DNA from 2 places in the Streptomyces sp. NPDC028314 genome. Region 2 is predicted to be linked to the other one. Evidence: predicted binding sites of a transcription regulator. Region 2 holds the regulator's gene; the other holds the start of a gene.
What was found. Region 2 encodes HrcA, which represses chaperone genes, less so after heat shock. Its sites were predicted from a motif close to TTNGCACTCNGNNNNNCNGAGTGCNAA; they were not measured.
Positions count from the first base shown of each region.

Region 1: a site for HrcA is predicted at 2,507-2,533, ahead of groL (chaperonin GroEL). Genes of this name have one in related genera too.

Region 1 is NZ_JBVHTP010000014.1:123,430-127,635, forward strand. Features, by position in the region: gene ACZ4TG_RS29145 (phosphoribosylanthranilate isomerase) at 1-540, opposite strand, end outside; gene groL (chaperonin GroEL) at 720-2,342, opposite strand; gene ACZ4TG_RS29155 (cold-shock protein) at 2,666-2,872, opposite strand; gene ACZ4TG_RS29160 (MoaD/ThiS family protein) at 3,298-3,573, opposite strand; gene thrC (threonine synthase) at 3,608-4,206, opposite strand, start outside.
Region 2 is NZ_JBVHTP010000004.1:430,202-434,407, reverse strand. Features, by position in the region: gene dnaJ (molecular chaperone DnaJ) at 1-1,063, opposite strand, end outside; gene hrcA (heat-inducible transcriptional repressor HrcA) at 1,064-2,080, opposite strand; gene ACZ4TG_RS12850 (MBL fold metallo-hydrolase) at 2,255-2,980, shown strand; gene ACZ4TG_RS12845 (DUF3097 domain-containing protein) at 3,009-3,806, shown strand; gene hemW (radical SAM family heme chaperone HemW) at 3,928-4,206, opposite strand, start outside.

The DNA of each region.
Region 1 (4,206 bases), on a different contig from region 2:
CCCGCTGGACACGTCCACGCCCCACGCCCCGGTGGTCAGCACGGCCTCGCGCACGTTGCCCGGCATCAGCCCGCCCGCCAGCAGCCAGCGGCCCTGCGGCGCGGTGAACTCCGCCGAGGCCCAGTTCCACGGCTTGCCCGAGCCCGGATCGGGGGCGTCGATCAGCAGCAGGTCCTCGCCGTACTCCCCGACGGCGGCGACGGCGGTGGCCGTGGCGCGGATGAGCGTACGGCCCTCCGCGCGCAGTTCCCCGTAGTACTCGGGGCCCTCGTCCCCGTGCAGCTGTACGGAGCTCACCCCGCTCTCCTCCGTCAGCCGCCGGACCTCCGCCACCGGCTGCCCGCGGAACACCCCGACCGTGAGGATCCCCGCCGGCACCCGCCCGGCGAGCTCACGGGCGAGGGCGGCGTCGACCGTGCGGGGGCTGCCGGGCGCGAAGACGAACCCGACGGCATCGGCCCCGGCCTCGACGGCCGCGTCGACGTCGCGCGCGGTCTTCAGCCCGCAGATCTTGACGAAGGGTGCGCTGCTCTCACTCATGCCCCCGAGTCAACCAAACTCACCCTGCCGATGCGGCCCCGTCCCAAGCACCGGGCGCGGCCGTCGTCCCCCGTTCGACTGCACCCTCGACACCACGTTCTGAACGCCCGAGGGCGGTACCCCCGCTGGGGGTACCGCCCTCGGAACGCGTACGGAACAGCCGATCAGCCCGGGGCCGATCAGAAGTCCATGTCACCGCCCGGCATGCCGCCCGGGGCGCCGGCGCCGGCCTTCTCGGGCTTGTCGGCGATGACGGCCTCGGTCGTCAGGAACAGCGCGGCGATCGACGCGGCGTTCTGCAGCGCGGAGCGCGTGACCTTCGCCGGGTCGATGATGCCCTCGGCGATCATGTCGACGTACTCGCCGGTCGCGGCGTTCAGGCCCCAACCGATCTGCAGGTTGCGCACCTTCTCGACGACGACGCCACCCTCGAGACCACCGTTGACGGCGATCTGCTTGAGCGGGGCCTCCAGCGCGAGCTTCACGGCGTTGGCGCCGGTCGCCTCGTCACCGGTGAGCTCCAGCTTCTCGAAGACCGAGGAGGCCTGCAGCAGGGCCACGCCACCACCGGCGACGATGCCCTCCTCGACGGCCGCCTTCGCGTTGCGAACGGCGTCCTCGATGCGGTGCTTGCGCTCCTTGAGCTCGACCTCGGTCGCGGCACCGGCCTTGATGACGGCCACGCCGCCGGCCAGCTTCGCGAGGCGCTCCTGGAGCTTCTCGCGGTCGTAGTCCGAGTCGGAGTTCTCGATCTCGGCGCGGATCTGGTTGACGCGACCCTGGACCTGGTCGCTGTCACCGGCACCGTCGACGATGGTGGTCTCGTCCTTGGTGATGACGACCTTGCGGGCGCGGCCGAGCAGGTCGAGACCGGCGTTCTCCAGCTTGAGGCCGACCTCCTCGGAGATGACCGTGCCGCCCGTGAGGATGGCGATGTCGCCGAGCATGGCCTTGCGACGGTCACCGAAGCCCGGGGCCTTGACGGCGACGGACTTGAAGGTGCCGCGGATCTTGTTGACGACCAGGGTCGACAGGGCCTCGCCCTCGACGTCCTCGGCGATGATCAGCAGCGGCTTGCCGGACTGCATGACCTTCTCCAGGAGCGGCAGCAGGTCCTTGACCGAGCTGATCTTGGAGTTGACGATCAGGATGTACGGGTCGTCGAGAGCCGACTCCATACGCTCCATGTCGGTGGCGAAGTACGCCGAGATGTAGCCCTTGTCGAAGCGCATGCCCTCGGTGAGCTCCAGCTCCAGACCGAAGGTCTGGGACTCCTCGACGGTGATGACGCCTTCCTTGCCGACCTTGTCCATCGCCTCGGCGATGAGCTCGCCGATCTGGGTGTCGGCGGCCGAGATGGAGGCCGTGGAAGCGATCTGCTCCTTGGTCTCGACATCCTTGGCCTGCGCGAGCAGGGCGGCCGAGACGGCCTCGACGGCCTTCTCGATGCCACGCTTGAGGGCCATCGGGTTGGCGCCGGCGGCCACGTTGCGCAGACCCTCGCGGACGAGGGCCTGGGCCAGCACGGTGGCGGTGGTCGTACCGTCGCCGGCGACGTCGTCCGTCTTCTTGGCGACTTCCTTGACCAGCTCGGCGCCGATCTTCTCGTACGGGTCCTCGAGCTCGATCTCCTTGGCGATGGAGACACCATCGTTGGTGATCGTGGGGGCGCCCCACTTCTTCTCAAGGACGACGTTGCGACCCTTGGGGCCAAGGGTGACCTTGACGGCGTCGGCGAGCTGGTTCATCCCACGCTCGAGACCGCGCCGGGCCTCCTCGTTGAACGCAATGATCTTGGCCATCTGAAGTGGTCCTCCCGGACAGGGGTGGATTGCTCCGGACCGCGCCCGCGCCCGCGACGGACGGCCAGCGAGTCAGGCGGTTCCTTCCCGCCGGACCCTGCGGGCCTCACCGGCCCGGTCCTCGTTTAGTAGCACTCTCACCCGGAGAGTGCTAACGCCAATGATTAGCACTCGACCCCTCCGAGTGCAAGCGGCTTCGGGCAAGACCCCGCGAACGCCCTGGCGGGAGGCGGGCACGCACGAGGGGCCCACATCCCGTGTCCAGGATGTGAGCCCCTCGTATGCACGTGTACCTGCTGCGTCGGTGGTCGATCGCGCCGGGACTAGCCGAGTGCGAGCTTGACCATGTCCGCCTGCGGACCCTTCTGGCCCTGCGAGATCTCGAACTCGACCCGCTGACCCTCTTCAAGGGTGCGGTACCCGTCCATCTGGATGGCGCTGTAGTGGACGAACACATCCGCACCACCGTCGACCGCGATGAAGCCGTAGCCCTTCTCCGCGTTGAACCACTTGACGGTGCCCTGAGCCATGCCTAACTCCCCTATTACTGGCCCTTGCGCAGATCCGCACTTCGCGGACCCGGGTCAGAACTTGCGCCGGAACGCCTCGACCGCGGCTGAATGTATCCGCACCGGTGCTGTCTGCAACAGGTCATTCCGACGAGAATTCTGGACACGCGAAAACATTGAAATAGAGTGAAAATTTGGCATATTCCCGGGCAACTCGGGCCTGACATCCCGGCACCAAAGGCCCATATCGCACTTGCATGTTGACTCAATGTCAACCATCCGGTGGCCCGCTCATATGCGGCGGGCAAGAACAGCGGATGGGACTTCCCCAACTCTACCGCGCCCAACCAACCAGAATTGCCCCCTCCGCTTATTAGCGGAGGGGGCAATTCTGGTTTGTGCGTATCCGTGGCGTCGGCGTCGCCCCGAGGGGCGCGCCCGTCCGCTCAGCCTCCGGCGACGGCCGGGATGATCGAGACTCCGGCGCCGTCCGGGGTCGCCGCCTGCAGGCCGCCCTCGAAGCGCACGTCGTCGTCGTTGACGTAGACGTTCACGAAGCGGCGCAGCTTGCCCTGGTCGTCCAGGACGCGGGCGGCGATGCCCGGGTGGCTCTTCTCCAGGGACTCGATGACCTCGGAGAGGGTCGCGCCCTCGGCGGAGACCTCGGCCTGCCCGCCGGTGTAGGTGCGCAGGATGGTGGGGATGCGGACGTTGACGCTCATGGCGCTACTGCCTTTCCGGAGTTCGGGGTGAGGGTCAGGCCAGGCCGGCGGCGCGGAACGCGTCCAGGCTCGGGCGGATGGTGGCGGTCTGCCCGCTCTCCGCGGCCACCGCCTCCAGGGTCTTGAGGCCGTCACCGGTGTTCAGGACGACGGTGGTCAGCGCCGGGTCGAGCTGTCCGTTCTCGATGAGCTTCTTCGTGACGCCGACGGTCACGCCGCCCGCGGTCTCGGCGAAGATGCCCTCGGTCTGCGCGAGGATCTTGATGGCCTCGACGACCTGCTCGTCGGTGACGTCCTCGACGAAGCCGCCGGTGCGCCGCGCGATGTCCAGGACGTACGGGCCGTCCGCCGGGTTGCCGATGGCCAGCGACTTGGCGATGGTGTTCGGCTTCTGCGGGCGGACCACGTCGTGACCGGCCTTGAAGGCGGTCGAGACCGGGGAGCAGCCCTCGGCCTGGGCGCCGAAGATCTTGTACGGCTTGTCCTCGACGAGGCCGAGCTTGATCAGCTCCTGCAGACCCTTGTCGATCTTCGTCAGCTGCGAGCCGGACGCGATCGGGATGACGATCTGGTCGGGCAGCTGCCAGCCGAGCTGCTCGCAGATCTCGTACGCCAGCGTCTTGGAACCCTCGC
Region 2 (4,206 bases):
CCTCGCCGCGCAGCTTCGCCAGCTGGCGCAGCAGGTCCTCCTGCTGGGCGTCCAGCTTGCCCGGGGTGGTGACCTCGACGTGGACGATCAGGTCGCCGCGGCCGCCGCCGCGCAGGTGCGTGACACCGCGCCCGTGCAGCGGGATCGCCTGGCCGGAGCCGGTGCCCGGCCGGATGTCGATCTCCTCCATGCCGTCCAGCGTCTCCAGCGGGCATTTGGTGCCCAGGGCCGCGGCCGTCATCGGGATGGTCACCGTGCAGTGCAGGTCGTCCCCGCGCCGCTGGAAGGTCGGGTGCGGCAGTTCGTGGATCTCCACGTACAGGTCGCCGGCGGGGCCGCCGCCGGGGCCGACCTCGCCCTCGCCCGCGAGCTGGATCCGGGTGCCGTTCTCCACGCCGGCCGGGATCTTGACCGTGAGGCTGCGGCGGGAGCGGACCCGGCCGTCGCCCGCGCACTCGGGGCAGGGGGTGGGGACCACGGTGCCGAAGCCCTGGCACTGCGGGCAGGGCCGCGAGGTCATGACCTGGCCCAGGAAGGACCGGGTGACCTGCGAGACCTCACCGCGGCCGCGGCACATGTCACACGTCTGCGCCGAGGTGCCGGGGGCGGCGCCTTCGCCGGAGCAGGTGGTGCAGACCACGGCCGTGTCGACCTGGATGTCCTTGGTGGTCCCGAAGGCGGCCTCGTCCAGCTCCAGGTCCAGACGGATCATGGCGTCCTGGCCGCGGCGGGTCCGCGAGCGCGGGCCGCGCTGCGAGGCCTGGCCGAAGAAGGCGTCCATGATGTCGGAGAAGTTGCCGAAGCCGCCCGCACCGAATCCGCCCGCGCCACCACCGCCGCCCGAGGAGGACAGCGGGTCGCCGCCGAGGTCGTAGACCTGCTTCTTCTGCGGGTCCGAGAGCACCTCGTACGCCGCGTTGATCTCCTTGAAGCGCTCCTGCGTCTTCGGGTCCGGATTCACATCCGGGTGGAGTTCGCGCGCGAGTCGGCGGAAGGCCTTCTTGATCTCGTCCTGCGATGCGTCGCGGCGCACGCCGAGAACGGCGTAATAGTCCGTGGCCACTTACGACTCCGCCAGGATCTGTCCGACGTAACGTGCCACTGCGCGTACCGCTCCCATCGTTCCGGGGTAGTCCATGCGGGTCGGTCCGACCACGCCGAGTTTGGCGACTGCTTCGCCGCCCGAACCGTAGCCGACCGAGACGACGGACGTGGAGTTCAGTCCCTCGTAGGCATTCTCATGCCCGATCTTCACGGCCATCCCCGACTCATTGGCCTCGCCGAGCAGCTTGAGGAGCACGACCTGCTCCTCCAGCGCTTCCAGCACCGGCCTGATCGTCAGGGGAAAGTCATGTCCGAATCGAGTGAGGTTGGCGGTGCCGCCGATCATCAGCCGCTCCTCCGCCTCCTCCACCAGCGTTTCGAGAAGGGTCGCGAGGACGGCCTTGACCGTCGCCCGGTCCTCGGTCTCGAAGGACTCCGGAAGGTCCTGTACGAGCGGCGGCACGTCGGTGAACCGACGGCCGACGACCCGGCTGTTGAGCCTCGCCCGCAGATCCGCGAGAGAGGTCTCCCCGAAGGGGGTCTGGCAGTCGACCAGCCGCTGCTCGACCCGGCCGGTGTCCGTGATCAGCACGAGCATCAGGCGCGCGGGCGCCAGTGACAGCAGCTCGACGTGCCGGACGGTGGACCGGGTCAGGCTCGGGTACTGGACGACGGCGACCTGCCGGGTGAGCTGCGCGAGCAGCCGCACCGTGCGCCCCACGACGTCGTCGAGGTCGACGGCGCCGTCGAGGAAGTTCTGGATGGCCCGCCGCTCGGGGGTCGACAGCGGCTTGACGCCCGCCAGCTTGTCGACGAAGAGGCGGTAGCCCTTGTCCGTGGGGATCCGGCCGGCGCTGGTGTGGGGCTGGGCGATGTAGCCCTCCTCCTCCAGCAGCGCCATGTCGTTGCGCACGGTGGCGGGCGAGACGCCGAGGCGGTGCCGTTCGGTGAGCGCCTTCGAGCCGACCGGCTCCTCCGTCCCGACGTAGTCCTGGACGATGGCGCGCAGCACCTCGAGTCTGCGTTCGCTGAGCATCGCGCACACCCTCCTGATGCTGTCGGTCGTCGGTCGGTTTCCGGTCGGTATTCGCCCGGCCCGTCGCGGGCCTTGCTGGCACTCTGCGCACCCGAGTGCCAGAGACCCCCCGGTCAGTGTACGGCCGGGTAGTACGCCGGGGGCAAGGGCGGCCCGCCAGGGTAGCGTCGCGGCATGGACGTACGTTGGGAAGAGGCCGGCTGGGAACGGCTCGGCGAGCGGGCGGGCCGGCGCCGACTGCCGGTGTGGGACTGCACGGTGGGACTGGTGGTGGGGGACGAGTCCGTCCTGCTGATCGACCCCGGTTCGTGCCTGCGGGAAGGCGCGCTGGTGCGGGCCGAGGCGGAGCGGCTGACGGGCCGGCGCGTGACCCATATCGCATTCACGCACGGACATTTCGACCACGTGCTGGGCGGGGCGGCCTTCGCGGGCGCCGAGGTCTACGGGGCGGTCGGACTGGACTCCCTGCTCGCCGGGGGCCGGGAGGCCCTGCGGCAGTCCGCCGTACGGCACGGGCTGGACGAGGCGCAGGCCACGGAGGCCGTGGAGCTGCTCGTGCTCCCCCGCCACCCGGTGTCGGGCGAGTGGACGCTGGAGCTGGGCGGGGTCCAGGTGCTGCTGGCCAATGTGGGGCCGGGGCACACGGGCCACGATCTGGCGGTCTTCGTGCCGGGCGAGCGGGAGGTGGTCTTCTGCGGGGACCTCGTGGAGGAGTCCGGCGAGCCGCAGGCGGGACGCGACGCGGTGCCGGCCCGCTGGCCCGCGGCCCTGGACCGGCTGCTGTCGCTGGGCGGGGAGGACGCGCTGTACGTGCCGGGTCACGGAGCGGTGGTCGACGCGGGCTTCGTACGTGCGCAACGCGCCACACTGGCAGCGCGTTTCGGCGTGTCGGAGGCATGACGGCCGCGCCTCTCCTAGTGTCGGCCGGATGCGCGAGTACTCCCCCGACCTGACCCCCCAGTGGAAGCGCCCCAAGGCCGTGCCGGAGGTGGCGGCGGAACCCGACCTGGTGGTCGAGGTGGCCGGTACGGACTTCTGCGGCGCGGTGGTGGCCTGCGAGGCGGGCACGGTGACCCTGGAGGACCGCTTCGGCAAGCGCCGGGTCTTCCCGATGGAGCCTCGCGGGTTCCTCCTCGACGGGGCGGTCGTCACCCTGGTCCGCCCGTCGCGCGGACCGGCGGCTCCGGCCCGCACCGCGTCCGGGTCGATCGCCGTCCCCGGGGCCCGGGCGCGGGTGGCGCGGGCGGGCCGGATCTACGTGGAGGGCCGGCACGACGCCGAGCTGGTGGAGCGGGTCTGGGGCGACGACCTGCGCATCGAGGGCGTGGTCGTGGAGTACCTGGAGGGCATCGACGACCTCCCGGCCATCGTGGCGGAGTTCGCCCCGGCCGCGGACGCCCGGCTGGGCGTGCTGGTGGACCACCTGGTGCCGGGCTCGAAGGAGTCCCGGATCGCGGCCTCGGTGGCCTCCCCGCACGTCCTGGTCGTGGGCCACCCGTACGTGGACGTCTGGCAGGCGGTGAAGCCGTCCGCGCTGGGCATCGCGGCCTGGCCGGTGATCCCGCGCGGCGAGGACTGGAAGACGGGCATCTGCCGCGAGCTGGGCTGGCCGGAGAACACGGGCGCCGCCTGGCAGCACATCCTGTCCCGGGTGACCTCGTACCGCGATCTGGAGCCCACCCTGCTGGGCGCGGTGGAGCACCTGATCGACCACGTCACGGCCTGACCGGCCACGACACGGCCTGGGACCCACCACGTCCGCCTGGACCGGCCACGTCACGGCCTGGCCGGCCCCGTGACCGCCGGTGCGGGGCCGCCGCAGCCTGCGGCGGCCCCGCACCGGCGGGTCAGTCGACCAGGTCCCGGACCACGGCGTCGGCCAGGAGCCGCCCCCGCAGGGTCAGTACGGCGCGGCCGGCCTCGTACGGGCCGGGGGCCAGCAGGCCGTCCGCCAGGGCCCGCCGGGAGGCCTCCAGGCCCGCCTGGGCCAGCAGGGACAGCGGGACGCCGTCCACCAGCCGGAGCTCCAGCAGGATCCGCTCGACCCGCCGGTCCTCGTCCGACAGGAGCTCCCGGCCCGCGCCCGGGGACCGCCCCTGCGCCAGCGCGGCCGCGTACGCGCCGGG